3 regions of the Psychromonas sp. KJ10-5 genome follow, and region 1 is predicted to be linked to each of the others. Evidence: predicted binding sites of a transcription regulator. Region 1 holds the regulator's gene; each other region holds the start of a gene.
What was found. Region 1 encodes NrdR, which represses ribonucleotide reductase genes. Its sites were predicted from a motif close to AAACACNANATNTNGTGTTT; they were not measured.
Positions count from the first base shown of each region.

Region 2: a site for NrdR is predicted at 1,515-1,534, ahead of nrdA (class 1a ribonucleoside-diphosphate reductase subunit alpha). Genes of this name have one in related genera too.
Region 3: a site for NrdR is predicted at 1,452-1,471, ahead of nrdD (anaerobic ribonucleoside-triphosphate reductase). Genes of this name have one in related genera too.

Region 1 covers NZ_CM147864.1:700,605-703,820, forward strand. The annotation lists gene AC0L3W_RS03280 (bifunctional diguanylate cyclase/phosphodiesterase) at 1-908, shown strand, start outside; gene msrA (peptide-methionine (S)-S-oxide reductase MsrA) at 977-1,513, opposite strand; gene nrdR (transcriptional regulator NrdR) at 1,827-2,285, shown strand; gene ribD (bifunctional diaminohydroxyphosphoribosylaminopyrimidine deaminase/5-amino-6-(5-phosphoribosylamino)uracil reductase RibD) at 2,316-3,216, shown strand, end outside.
Region 2 covers NZ_CM147864.1:1,876,741-1,879,956, reverse strand. The annotation lists gene nrdA (class 1a ribonucleoside-diphosphate reductase subunit alpha) at 1-1,430, opposite strand, end outside; gene AC0L3W_RS08350 (thioredoxin family protein) at 2,111-2,452, opposite strand; gene AC0L3W_RS08345 (DUF1852 domain-containing protein) at 2,931-3,216, shown strand, end outside.
Region 3 covers NZ_CM147864.1:61,416-64,631, forward strand. The annotation lists gene rsxC (electron transport complex subunit RsxC) at 1-53, opposite strand, end outside; gene rsxB (electron transport complex subunit RsxB) at 55-627, opposite strand; gene rsxA (electron transport complex subunit RsxA) at 624-1,202, opposite strand; gene nrdD (anaerobic ribonucleoside-triphosphate reductase) at 1,483-3,216, shown strand, end outside.

The DNA of each region.
Region 1 (3,216 bases):
TGATTAGTGCTAATTATCAAGAAGAAGATCAGTTCTCGATCGGTGTGGCTGTTAGAGCACAAGGCATGACCGCATCTCAGTTATTAGGTAATGCAGATAACGCATTGCAAGCAGCTTTATCAGAGAACCAAGTATGTCAGTGGTTTGAAAATAATGAAGAGCAAGAGTTAGCCATTTCACAATGGCGTGACTTATTGCAAGAAGCAATTGTGAAACGAAACTTTTTATTACAGTGGCATCCTGCATTATCTTTTGATGATGGGACAGTTATGCAACGTGAAATTTATAGTGGATTACAAATAGAAGAGAACGTTGTTCGTGCAGCACAATTTATGCCTTACATTGAACAACTTGAGTTAGGTAGTGAGTTTGATCAATCATTATTAAAAGTAATTGCTGAGAACTCGACTATTTTGTCTAAACAAGAAAAAGTTGCGATCAATATAACGCAAGATAGTATCTTAGATTTACATTTCCATGATTGGTTAGAATTATTCATGAGTCGCCAAAAGAACCCACATCGTTTCCATTTTGAAATTCAAGAAAGTACTGTATTAACGTACCCTAAACAATCTCAAAAATTCACTAATATAGTGAAGCAACAGGGCGGTAAAGTAGGTATTGATCACTATGGACGAGAGATTGGTTCGGTTGCTTACTTACAATCAATAAAACCTGACTATGTTAAATTAGATCAATCACTATCTTGTAACTTGAAGAATGAGATGGAAGTGGATGAACTAACTGAACGTCTAGCCTTGAGTCGAGCAGTAATTAATACTGCACGTGGTTTAGGAATTGAAGTGATTATTACCGCTGTGGAAGATCAAGAGCAATTGAACATGCTAAAAAGTCTACATGCTAGTGGTTACCAAGGGTTTATTACGCCACCAACTTATATTAGCTAATTAACTTGATTGCTAACCAATACAATAAGCCTCGTACAGTGTACGGGGCTTATTTTTCTATCGCTTACCTATTTCTTTAATAATGCTTGGTGTTGCGCTTTAAATTTTTGAAATTTAGGGGCAATGACTGCCATGCAGTAACCTTGATTTGGATTATTTAAGTAGTAATTCTGGTGATAATCTTCAGCAACAAAAAACTCGCTCCCAGCCTCTAGTTTAGTCACAATATCCTGATCGAATAATTGCTGATCATTAATTGTCTCGATCATTTCTTGAGCGATTTGTTGTTGTTCACTGTTTTGGTAAAAGATCACAGAACGATATTGGGTACCTATATCATTGCCTTGTCGGTTAACTTGTGTTGCATCATGTACACTAAAGAATAGTGTTAATAATTGCGAAAAATTAATAATTTGGTTATCAAAGGTAACTTCAACTACTTCAACATGCTCAGTTTCACCAGTACAGACGGCCTTATAATTTGCTTGTGATGCAGCTCCCCCACAATAACCAGAAATAGCGCTGATTACGCCTTCAATTTGGTTAAAAGCAGCTTCTACACACCAAAAGCAACCAGCGCCAACGACCATTTTTTCTTGTGCCATAATACCTCTCATTAAATTATATCGCTCAAAAGGGGGCGAAATAATAGCAAATAGTTAATCTCTCTTTTTATTTACAGTATATTGTTATTAGTTTCCATTCTTTCGCGCTTAAATGATTAAAATAATATCAGTTATGTGCAATTTTTTGTGGAATGATAATGCTTTTCTTACTAAATTTTCCTGATAAAAAATGCCAAAGATTGTGGAAATTATGTTAACTTACTAGCCAATTTTAATCTTTAATATTAGTTGCTTAATTGAGTGTAAAAGAGACTCTTATGCGACAATCGTTTATTACACAGAGAAATACGCCATGTTTTGTCCTTTTTGTAATACTCAAGATACAAAGGTGATCGATTCTCGCCTTGTTTCTGAAGGTTCTCAGGTGCGTCGTCGTCGTTTATGTAACGAATGTAATGAGCGTTTCACCACCTTTGAACTTGCTGAGTTAATTATGCCTCGTTTGATTAAATCAGATGGAAGTAGAGAACCTTTTAACGAAGAAAAACTACTTGTTGGTATCAATATCGCCTTAGAAAAAAGGCCGGTAAGTATTGAAGCCGTTGAAAGTGCGGTTAATAAATTAAAATCCACCTTACGAGCAACAGGAGAGCGTGAGATACCGAGTAAAATGGTCGGTGAATTAGTAATGGATTTACTTAAGGGATTAGACAAAATAGCCTATATTCGTTTTGCTTCTGTTTATCGTGCCTTTGAAGATGTCAAAGAGTTTGGTGAAGAAATCGCTAAATTAGACACAACGAATAAGTAAACTTACCTACAACTTTAAAAGTGTTGATACATGTTATTTACTGATGCAGACAACCATTATATGCAACGCGCTTTATTCCTTGCTGCAAAAGGGCGTTTTACTACCTCTCCAAATCCCAATGTTGGTTGTGTGATTGTTAAAGATGAAATGATTATTGGGGAGGGCTTTCATCAAAAAGCAGGTACAGCACACGCTGAGGTACATGCATTGGCAATGGCCGGAAAGCAAGCTGAAAATGCAATTTGTTACGTCACGTTAGAGCCTTGTGCTCATTTTGGGCGAACAGGTCCATGTGCTTTAGCATTAGTTAAAGCTGGGGTAAAAAGAGTGATTGTGGCGATGGTTGATCCAAATCCCAAAGTCGCTGGGGGCGGTATTCGTATTTTACAGGAAGCTGGCATACAAGTAGATGTTGGTTTACTAACTGCTGAAGCAGAATCATTAAATTTAGGCTTTATCACTCGAATGAAACTTCAGCGGCCACGTGTTACTGTTAAAATGGCTGCTAGTCTAGATGGGAAAACGGCTTTAAAGAACGGTCAAAGCAAGTGGATTACAGGCACTGCTGCCCGTGCGGATGTACAATATTACAGAGCACAACAAAGTGCAATTCTAACGGGAAATCAAACTGTATTCGCAGATGATCCCAGTTTGAATGTGCGCTATCAAGAGTTGTTAACGAGTTCTGACTTCGATCAAGCAGTCATGAGTGAGTCTGAATTACGTCAACCAATTCGTATCATTCTAGATTCCCATAATAAGTTGACGTTGAACGAGAAATTGTTTGATTTGCCTGGTAAGGTGCTAATTATTTCTACGGTTGAACGTAATATAAGCGTATTCGCAGAGAAAAAAGCCTTAATAGAGCAAATTATTGTGCCTGCAAACAGTAACAATCAAATTGATCTACAAGCTTTATTAATAGCGCTTA
Region 2 (3,216 bases), 1.2 Mb from region 1:
TCATCTAATGACTCAATTGCCCCTAAGTTAATCGCAGATAAAGTACAAAGGGCGATTTCACCTTCTTCATCTTTAATATGCGTTAATGGTTTAGTTGGTAACGCAATCTCTAAACATAAGTTACTTTGGCGTACAGGTGCTACTTTACTGTCAAATGGACTGTGTGTATTACAGTGGTCAACATTCTGAATGTAAATACGGCCTGTACTTGCACGCTCTTGCATCAATAGAGAGAATAACTCTACCGCAGGAATTGAGCTCTTACGGATTGACTCATCAGCTTCATATAGGTGGTATAAACGCTCAAACTCATCTTGGTCTTCAAAGAAAGCATCGTATAACCCAGGTGTATCAGAAGGGCTGAATAGTGTGATCTCTTTTTTGTCGATTAAGCGTTGGTAGAATAAACGACCAAGTTGTACACCGTAATCAAGGTGACGAACACGGTTTGATTCAATACCACGGTTATTTTTCAATACCAGTAATGATTCAACTTCTAAGTGCCAAATCGGGTAGAAGACAGTTGCTGCACCACCACGAACGCCACCTTGTGAACAAGATTTAACAGCCGTTTGGAAGTGTTTGTAAAATGGAATACAACCCGTGTGGTAAGCTTCACCACCACGAATATTACTGCCCATCGCACGAATACGGCCCGCATTAATACCAATACCAGCACGTTGTGATACGTATTTAACAATGGCGCTAGACGTTGCATTGATAGAGTCTAGGCTATCGCCTGTCTCAATTAATACACATGAGCTGAATTGACGAGTCGGAGTACGCACACCAGACATGATCGGTGTCGGTAATGAAATCTTAAATAATGACGTCGCATCGTAAAAACGCTTAATATAATCTAAACGAGTTTCTTTATCGTAATCAGAGAATAAACATGCCGCTACCATTAGGTATAAGAACTGTGCACTTTCGTAGATTTCACCACTTACACGGTTCTGTACTAGGTATTTACCTTCCAGCTGTTTTACTGCTGCATAAGAGAAATTTAAATCACGAGAGTGATCAATAAATTGATCCATCTCTTCAAACTCTTGCTTAGTGTAATCTTCTAGTAAATGTTCATCATATTTACCTTTAGAAACCATCTTACTCACGTGTTCGAATACACTTGGTGGTGTAAAGCGTTGGTAAGCGCGTTTACGTAAGTGGAATACTGCTAGATGTGCAGCAAGATATTGGTAATCTGGCGACTCTTCAGAGATTAAATCAGCAGCGGCTTTAATGATCGTTTCATGGATATCGTCAGTACGAATACCATCATAAAATTGAATATGAGAGTTTAACTCTACCTGAGATACTGAAACGTTGTTTAAACCTTCTGCTGCCCATGTAATGACGCGATGGATTTTATCAAGGTCAATGGGTTCTTTTTTCCCATTACGCTTAGTGACAGACAGGTTTTTATTCATTTTTAGAGGCCTTTGCTTGATGTTAGTAGAGTAAAGATGTTAGCTATTTAGGCTGTCTTTACTCTAGTGTGTGTTGTTCAAATAAAACACAAGATGTAGTGTTGCTTTAAAAGAAGAGACACAAGATAAAGCTTTTTGAGAATTTTTCAAGGGATAAGTTTTGTTAAATTAGTGGATAAAATTGTGGACAAATAGAGATGATTTAAGTTGGTTAGTAGTCACTAACAAATGGTTTCAGTTCAGCTCTGTTTTATAGGAAATGCAAACATTATTTTAGCTTTTTTTTTCACAGAAAATTATTTGAGGGAGAAATAGCTTTTTTATAAACTTAGAACTTGTTCATGTTTTTATTATCTTTTTTCATCGTTTTTTTTGTTGTATTTGGCACTTAATTATAGGCTTAAACTATCTACCAAAATGTGAGTGTTATATGGCTTTTCTTTACTAAAATACACTTACTTTTAGCGGGCATTAATAAGATTAAAATAAATGGGTTTTAAGCAACAAAAGTGCTTAGAAAAAGTGTGGTTATGCAAGATAAGCTCACCCTTAAAGATCTAATATAAAGGTGATAGGAAACCTTATTAAACCAAGATTATTAGCTTTATCTATGTACTTCCTGATTAATAATCAATTTTAAGCCTGTAATTGCTTTCGAAGACTATTAAATTCTGCATCTATTATTTGTTTAAAAATAGCTGTAGAGACTGTGACTCTGTTGGGCGAATCAAACGGGCAACCTCATCACCATCTTTTAATAAAATGAAGGTCGGCCATAGCTTGACCTTAAAAGCGCGGCCCAGTTGTTTACCTTTCCCGTCAAAGACTTTGATATGCCTTAATCGACTATATTTAGTATCCTCTGCAAAAGCCTCTTTGATTAATTCACTACCCAATTGGCAATGTGGACACCAGGGTGCTCCAAATTCAAGTAAAGTAAGGCCTAGCAATTCGCTTACTTCAGTAAAGGTAATGGTTTCTTCTTGATATTCAGGTTGAAAGCCAAGTTGATGCTTGTCCATATAGTTGTCCTGTAGTTATCTGCTTAATACGGCTTACAATAATGATCCAATATAAACCAGTTGAGCCGTATTTTGAAAAAGTATCAAATAATAGGTCCATTTTTAATATAACGTTTTGAGGGCAAAGGATACATTTTTCTCAATGCCTATTGTTTCCTGCGTTACATGACATCAGAAAATTCATTAAAGAAAAGCCCAACACTATCCAATCTTACAAAGGTGTTGTACTCAGTTCTGTTTTATCGTTGTTAATCACGTTAATTTTTGTTTATTAGTTATTTTCATGTTTATTTGAATATTAATCATTTTTGTTCATGTTTGATTTGGCGTATAAAATACTTACTGCTGTTTAATGCTAGGCAATATTACCCTGACTTTTATTATTTGGTGTTTCAGATACCAATAAGGGGATTGGCTAGGAAGTCTTAATAAACAAGGAGTGTGTAGATTTTATGATAGACAATTGGAGCTAAAAACGATGAATACAGATTTTACATTTACGGTTAACAGCACTGCTTTAGATGAGCATTACCAGCCAGCAGACAACACACGAGCGACAACAAACTTTGCTAATCTGGCTCGTGGAGAAAACCGCCAGCATAATTTACGCAACGCATTTAAGATGATCGATAATCGATTTAATCGCTTAGCTCATTGGGATAACGCTGAAGCAAAGCGTTACTCTGTTGAACTTGAAATCGTTTCTGTTGAAATGAATATTCAGAATAGTATGCAAACTTTTCCCTCCATTGAAATGTTAAAAA
Region 3 (3,216 bases), 640 kb from region 1:
GCCGCAATCTGCTCTAATTTTTTGTCACTTAATAAATTGCTTTTTTGTGTCATGTTACGGCTCGTTGCTACTGTCGGTTGAGATAGTTTTTGTTGGGATAGTTTGTAAATTCCACTGCCAGTTTTGTGTGGTAATTTGGATAGGTAGCATATCAATACAATCTGTTGGGCATGGTGCAACACACAACTCACAGCCGGTACATTCGTCTGTGATTACTGTGTGCATTTGTCGAGTTGCCCCTAAAATGGCGTCAACAGGGCACGCTTGAATACACTTGGTACAGCCGATACATTCATCTTCACGAATAAATGCGATCATTTTAGGCTTTTCTTCGCCTTCTAATTGCTTAGGCTCAATCCCCATGCGATCTGCAAGTTGTTGCATAACGGCTTCACCACCAGGAGGACATTTATTAATATCGTCGCCTTCTGCGATGGCTTTGGCATAAGGCTTACAACCAGGGTAACCACATTGTCCACATTGTGTTTGTGGCAGCATGGCATCCAACTCTTCTACAATTGGATCTTCTTTTACTTTAAAGCGAATCGATGAGTAGCCCAAAAGAGAACCAAAAATGAGCCCTAAAACACCTAAGGTTACAATGGCAATAATAATACTGATGATCATTTAATTAACCCAGTAAAGCCCATGAATGCTAACGACATTAAACCTGCTGTAATCATAGCGATAGATGCTCCTTTAAAAGGTAATGGAATATCCGCGGCGCTGAGACGCTCACGAATAGAAGAAAATAAAATAAGCACTAAGGAAAAACCTACGCCTGCACCTAATCCATAAATTACTGACTGCGCAAAATTATGTTGCTCAGTTAAGTTTAATAAAGCTAAGCCTAAAATGGCACAGTTAGTGGTGATTAGCGGCAGGAATATGCCCAGCAAACGATATAGTGTTGGGCTGGTTTTATTCATGACCATTTCGGTAAATTGTACTACTACGGCGATAACTAAGATAAAGCTCAATGTTTGCAAATAATGTAAGCCTAGTGGCTCAAGTAAGTAATTATTTACAATATAAGAAAGTGCCGCTGTTAAGGTTAAAACAAAAGTGGTTGCCAAAGACATACCAACGGCTGTTTCAATTTTATTAGATACCCCTAAGAATGGGCATAGACCTAAAAACTTTACTAGCACAAAGTTGTTCACTAATACTGTGCCAAAAAAGAGTAAAAAGTAATCGCTCATAAATAATAATTCCACTACTGACCGTAGGTTATTTTATGCATAAAAAAAGAGAGGTATTGTAACAACAAAATCAGCCTATTTCAGTGTGAAAATGAAGTCAATTTTGGTGATTTATTCATTTATCTTACGATTCAAGTCAGCAAAAGGTTTTTTTGTTGCTTAATCTTCTACTTTTTTACTATTGTCGATGCTCCTTTTACAAACTTGATTTGCATCAATAATCTATATCTGGTGTTAAGTATAGTAATTTATCACTATATATTGTGTTTTGGAGTGGTTAATGAAACCTGTTGTGATCAAGCGAGATGGTAGCCAAGTTCCCTTTGACGGATCGCGTATTAAAGCGGCGATAAGTAAAGCTGCATTGGTAATTAAAGATAATAAAATACAACCTGATCTTATTGTAAAGGAAGTAAGTAAGTCCTTGTCAATGTTGGAAGAAGTAGACATTCACCATATTCAAGATGCAGTTGAAGCCAGTTTAATGAAAAATGGTCATATTGAATTGGCGCGGATTTATATTGAATATCGCCATGATAGAGATATTGCACGTGAACGAAAAAGTCAGTTAAACCATGAAATAAACGGGTTAATTGAACAGAGTAATGCCTCTTTGTTGAATGAAAATGCTAATAAGGACGGCAAAGTCATCCCCACTCAACGTGATTTATTAGCCGGCATTATTGCTAAGCATTATGCTAAATCTTATATGTTGCCACGAGAGGTAGTGCAAGCGCATGATCGTGGTGAAATTCATTATCATGACTTAGATTATGCACCATTTTTTCCGATGTTTAATTGCATGTTGATCGATATTAAGGGGATGTTTACCCAGGGCTTTAAAATGGGAAATGCGGAAATTGAAGAGCCCAAGTCAATTTCAACGGCAACCGCAGTGACCGCTCAAATCATTGCACAGGTGGCCAGTCATATTTATGGTGGAACCACGATTAATGCTATCGATACTATTTTGGCGCCCTATGTGACAAAAAGCTTTGAAAAGCATTTATTGACTGCGAAACAGTGGGGGATCGAAGATGCTCACGCCTATGCAACACAACAAACAGAAATTGAATGTTACAACGCATTTCAATCATTAGAATACGAAGTGAATACTCTACATACCGCTAATGGGCAGACTCCTTTTGTCACTTTTGGTTTTGGTTTAGGAGTTGATTGGCAGTCGCGTTTGATTCAACGCGCTATTTTAAAAAACCGTATTGCTGGATTAGGGAAAAATAGAAAAACGGCTATATTTCCGAAGTTGGTATTTGCTATTAAAGACGGCATCAATTTAAAAGAAGATGACCAAAACTACGATATTAAGCAATTGGCTTTACGTTGTGCATCAAAGCGAATGTATCCTGATATTTTAAATTATGACAAAGTGGTTGAGGTGACTGGCTCCTTTAAAACCCCAATGGGGTGTCGAAGCTTTCTCGACCGTTATCAACAGACTTCTGTTACTGATGATGGCGAAATAGATTCAGAATTGATTCATGATGGCAGAGGTAATTTAGGGGTTGTAAGTATTAACTTACCTCGAATCGCCTTGCAAGCAAAGGGTGAGCAAAAGGTGTTTGATGAATTATTAGCTGAACGGCTACATTTACTTAAAAAAGCCTTAGATACCCGTATTGAGCGATTGAGTGACGTTAAAGCAAGTGTGGCACCTATTTTATATATGGAAGGCGCTTGTGGGGTCAGATTAAAAGCAGATGATTGTGTGGCTGATGTATTTAAGCATGGCCGTGCTTCAATCTCTCTGGGCTATATTGGCTTGCATGAAACGGTAAATGCTTTATTTGGTCATGATCAGCATATTTTTGATAATGAAGTTAAGCAACAAAAGTCTCAACAAATACTCCAGGTATTAAAACAAGCTGTGCAAGACTGGTCTACGCAATCTGGTTATGCCTTTAGTTTATATTCCACTCCTTCTGAAAATTTATGTGATCGTTTTTGTCGATTAGATACAAAGGAGTTTGGTGTGATTAGCGGTGTAACAGACAAA